2 regions of the Tsukamurella pseudospumae genome follow, and region 1 is predicted to be linked to the other one. Evidence: riboswitches for the same ligand, from Rfam matches in the RefSeq annotation. Region 1 holds a riboswitch; the other holds the start of a gene.
What was found. Region 1 has a riboswitch for S-adenosylmethionine ahead of metX (homoserine O-acetyltransferase MetX). Riboswitches for the same ligand answer to the same signal wherever they lie in the genome.
Positions count from the first base shown of each region.

Region 1 (2,394 bases):
CCGCCGAGCAGTGCACCCAGTGCGTTCGCGATGTTCAGCGCGGAGTGGTTAAGCGTGGCGGCGAGGGTCTGCGCCTCACCCGCGACGTCCATCAGCCGGGTCTGCAGGGCGGGCACCAGCGCCGACGCGGTGAGGCCGATGAGGAAGAACAGTGCCACGGCCGCGAAGGGCTGCGGCGCGAACAGGGAGAACAGTGCCTGCAGCACCACCAGAGCGGCAAGCGCGACGGCGATCGACCCGATCACCGAGCGGTCCGCGGCGCGACCGCCCACGGCGTTGCCGATCACCATGCCCACGCCGTAGACGGCCAGCACGATGGGCACCGAGGTCGCGCTCAGCCCGGACACCGAGGTGAGCGTGGTGGCGATGTAGGTGTAGACGGCGAACATCCCGCCGAACCCGACGATGCCCGTGAGCAGCGCGAACCAGACCTGCGGCCGGGCGAGCGCACCGAGCTCGGTGAGCGGGTTGGTCACCGGGATGCTCACCGACGGCAGGAACGCCAGCAGCGCGGCGACCGTGACGGCGCCGATCACCACGACGACGCCCATCGCGTACCGCCAGGTGAACGCATTGCCGAGCCACGTCACCAGCGGCACTCCGATCACATTGGCCACCGACAGGCCCATGAGCACCTGTCCGACCGCGCGGCCCCGCCCCGCCGGTCCGGCCAGATGCGCCGCGACGAGCGCCGCCACGCCGAAGAACGCGCCGTGCGGCAGGCCGGCGACGAACCGGGCTGCCATGAGCGTGCCGTAACTGGGAGCGAACACCGACAGGGCGTTGCCCGCGGTGAACGCGACCATCAACCCGATCAGTAGCAGCCGGCGCGGCACGCGGGCGAACGCGGCCGCGATGAGCGGCGCGCCGACGACGACGCCCAGCGCGTAGGCGGAGATCACGTGCCCGGCGACGGGCTCACTGACCTCGAGGTCCTGCGCGATGCCGGGCAGTAGTCCCATGGCCGCGAACTCGGTCGTGCCGATGCCGAAACCGCCGAGCGCCATGGCGCCGACCGCGAGCCTGGTCCGGGTAGAAGAATCCACGTGACCATGTAACGCCCCGGTCTGTTCCCTCCTTCCCACCTCGTCCTGTGACCTCGTTCACGGGAATTCGGTCCGTTATGATGAAGACGAGGTCATGAGTGTCAGCGCGCAGCCCCGGCTTGCTGACCGGCAACCCTCCGCCGCGGTGGGGTGCCCCGGGTGATGACCTGGTTTCCCGGCGAACCCTGTCGGGCGGCAAGCGCGAGGAGAGGTTCGGTGACCATCACCATCCGCACAGGTCGATCCATCGACAGGTCCCCGGGCGACTGGGCCCGGGTGCCGGACGGTGCGATGCAGTCCCTGTCACTCGGCCCCCTGGTACTCGAATCCGGTGTCGTCCTCGAGGACGTCACGATGGCCTTCCAGCGCTGGGGCCGACCGAACGCCGACCGCAGCAACGTCCTGCTGGCCCTGCACGCCCTGACGGGCGATTCGCACGTCACCGGCCCGCCCGACGCCGATCACCGCTCAGCGGGCTGGTGGGACGGCCTGATCGGCCCCGGAGCGGCGGTGGACACGGACGAGTGGTGCGTCGTCTCCGCGAACGTCCTGGGCGGGTGCTCAGGTTCGACGGGGCCGGCGTCGCTCGCTCCCGACGGGCGGCCCTACGGCTCCCGCTTCCCCGTCATCACGGTGCGCGACCAGGTGGAGGCCGAGGCGGCGCTGCTGCGCGCGCTCGACGTGCACGACATCGCGTCGGTCGTCGGCGGCTCCATGGGCGGCGCGCGGGCCCTCGAATGGGCCCTCATGTACGGCGACTTCCTGCGCTCGGCACTGATCCTCGCCGTGGGCGCCCGCGCGACGGCCGATCAGATCGGCACCCAGACCACGCAGATCGCGGCGATCACGGCGGATCCGCACTGGCACGGCGGCGACTACCACGACACCGACGGTGCGCCGACCGCCGGCCTGGGCGTCGCCCGCCGGATCGCGCACCTGACCTACCGCACCGAGATCGAGCTGGACAGCCGGTTCCGCAACGATGCGCAGGGCGACGAGGAGCCGCGCGCGGGCGGCCGCTACGCCGTCACCTCCTATCTCGACCACCAGGCCGAGAAGCTGGTCAACCGGTTCGACGCCGGCAGCTACGTGGTACTCACCGAGGTGCTCAACCACCACGACGTGGGCCGCGGCCGCGGCGGCGTCGAGACGGCGCTGCGCAGTTGCCCGGTCCCCGTGGTCGTCGGCGGGATCGATTCCGATCGCCTGTACCCGCTGCGCCTGCAGGAGGAGATCGCCGAGCTGCTGCCGGGCTGCGAGGGACTGGTCGTGGTGCACTCGCGCGACGGCCACGACGGCTTCCTCACCGAGATGGACGCCGTCTCGGAACTACTGTCGCGCACCCTGG
Region 1 is NZ_LSRF01000015.1:33,521-35,914, reverse strand. Features, by position in the region: gene AXK60_RS09005 (MFS transporter) at 1-1,007, opposite strand, end outside; SAM riboswitch class IV at 1,137-1,254, shown strand; gene metX (homoserine O-acetyltransferase MetX) at 1,263-2,394, shown strand, end outside.

Region 2 (2,394 bases), on a different contig from region 1:
GGGCGCCACCGTCGGTTCGGTCATCCCGAGCCTCGGCGCCGTGGTTCCCGCCGCGGTCGGCGTCGACATCGGCTGCGGCATGATCGCGGTCCGCACGCAGTTCACGAAGAACGATCTGCCCGAGGATCGTTCGACGGTCCGTGAGGCGATCGAGCGCGCGATCCCGTTGTCGGCCGGCCGCTACAACAAGAAGGTCGTGGCCACGGCGGAGCCCCGCATCGCCGAGCTCGAGTCGCTCGCCGAGCGTGCGGAGTTCGACCCCGGGCAGTACGCGGGGAACTGGCGGCTGCAGCTCGGAACGCTCGGATCCGGCAACCACTTCATCGAAGTTAGCCTAGATAATGATGACGTGGTGTGGGCCTTCCTGCACTCCGGATCCCGTGGCGTGGGCAACAAGATCGCCCAGCACCACATCGCGGTGGCGGCCCGCCTGTGCAAGCAGTGGTGGATCGAGCTGCCGGATCCGGATCTCGCGTACCTCGTCGAGGGCACGCGCGAGTTCCGCAGGTACATCGCCGAGCTGAAGTGGGCTCAGCACTTCGCGCTGCTCAACCGTGAGGAGATGATGGACAGGGTGATCCGCCAGCTCGGCGAGTGGGTGGGAACGCCCGTGGTCGAGGCGGAGCGGATCAACTGTCACCACAACTTCACCCAGCGCGAGACCCACTTCGGCAAGGAGGTGTGGGTGTCCCGTAAGGGCGCGATCGAGGCCTCCGAGGGCAAGCTCGGCCTCATTCCGGGCTCCATGGGAACGGCGTCGTACATCGTCGAGGGCAAGGGATACCCGCCGTCGCTGAACAGCTCGCCGCACGGCGCGGGCAGGGAGTACTCCCGGTCCGCGGCGCGGAAGGCGTTCACGCACGAGCAGCTGCGGGAGGCCATGGCGGGCATCGAGTTCCGTGACAGCGCCGACTTCATCGACGAGATCCCGCAGGCCTACAAGCCGATCGATCGCGTCATGGCCGACGCGGAGCAGCTGGTGACGGTCCGTGCCGTCCTCCGCCAGATCGTCAACGTGAAGGGCCAGTAGTGCTGGGTTTCGCGTCGCCGTGATTCCAACCTTGACGCCGGGGCTTGTCCCGGGGCATTCTCGATGCAGGTCATGAGTGCCAGTGACAAGCCCCGGCTCGCTGGTCGGCAACCCTCCTCCGCGGTGGGGTGCTCCGGGTGACGACCTGGCCGTGCCGAACCGTGCACGGCAAGCGCGGATTCGCGGCACGGCTGAGGTCGGTGTCGCGCGTCCTCATACCGAAGGACTTCTGTCATGAGCATCGCGACCACCGAGCGCACCGTCTGCCTCACCCCGACCGTCACGTCGCCTCTCACCGCCGCCCGCAGCACGCCGCTGCCGCTGGGCCCGCTGGCCCGGGTGACCGGCGCGGACGAGTACGTCCCGGTCAGCGACGGTGCGACCGTCCGCTACGCCAACCTCGACTACGCGGCGAGCGCCCCGGCCCTGGCCGAGGTGCAGGAGGCGGTGCAGCGCGCGCTCGGCGAGTACGCGAGCGTGCACCGCGGCGCCGGCTACCTGTCGCAGCGTTCGACCTCCCGCTACGAGCGGGCCCGCGAGATCGTCGCCGACTTCGTCGGGGCGCGCGCCGACGACCACGTGATCTTCACCGGCAACACCACCGATTCGATCAACCTGCTGGCGAGCTGCGTGCCGGGCGAGGTCGTGGTCCTCGATTGCGAGCACCACGCGAACCTGCTGCCCTGGAAGCGGATCGGGGCCCGTGTGGTCTCCGCGCCGCTGTCCGTGGAGGGCACCCTGGAGGTGCTCGAGAAGGAACTGAGCCGCCGCCCGGCAGCGCTGGTCAGCGTGACCGGGGCGTCCAACGTCACTGGGGAGATACTGCCCATTCGCAGGCTCGCGGCGCTCGCGCACCGGCACGGCGCACGGATCGCCGTCGACGGTGCGCAGCTGGTCCCGCACCGTCGGATCTCCCTGCGCGAGAGCGGTGTCGACTACCTCGTGTTCTCCGGACACAAGCTGTACGCGCCCTTCGGTTCCGGTGTGATCGTCGGTCGCGCCGACTGGTTCGACGAGGCCGAGCCCTTCCGCTGCGGCGGAGGTGCCAGCTATCAGGTGATCGGGACGCCCGTCTCGAAGTCGGTCGAGGTGGCGTGGCACACGGGCCCCGCACGGCACGAGGCCGGATCGCCGAACGTACTGGGCGCGGTCGCGATCGGCGCCGCGTGCGAGGCGATCGCGAGCTTCGGCGAGGACGCCGTCGCCCGGCACGAGCGCTTCCTCACCGACCTCCTGCTGACCTCGCTCGAGGGCATCGACGGGGTCCGCACGCTGAAGATCTGGGCCGACTCCACCGAGCGGGTCGGCATCGTCGCGTTCACCGTGGCCGGCCGTACGCCGCGCGAGGTCGCGGAGTTCCTGTC
Region 2 is NZ_LSRF01000058.1:490,774-493,167, forward strand. Features, by position in the region: gene AXK60_RS20700 (RtcB family protein) at 1-1,030, shown strand, start outside; SAM riboswitch class IV at 1,099-1,211, shown strand; gene AXK60_RS20705 (aminotransferase class V-fold PLP-dependent enzyme) at 1,265-2,394, shown strand, end outside.
Region 2: linked by a shared signal. The riboswitch ahead of AXK60_RS20705 (aminotransferase class V-fold PLP-dependent enzyme) and the one ahead of metX (homoserine O-acetyltransferase MetX) in region 1 are both predicted to bind S-adenosylmethionine.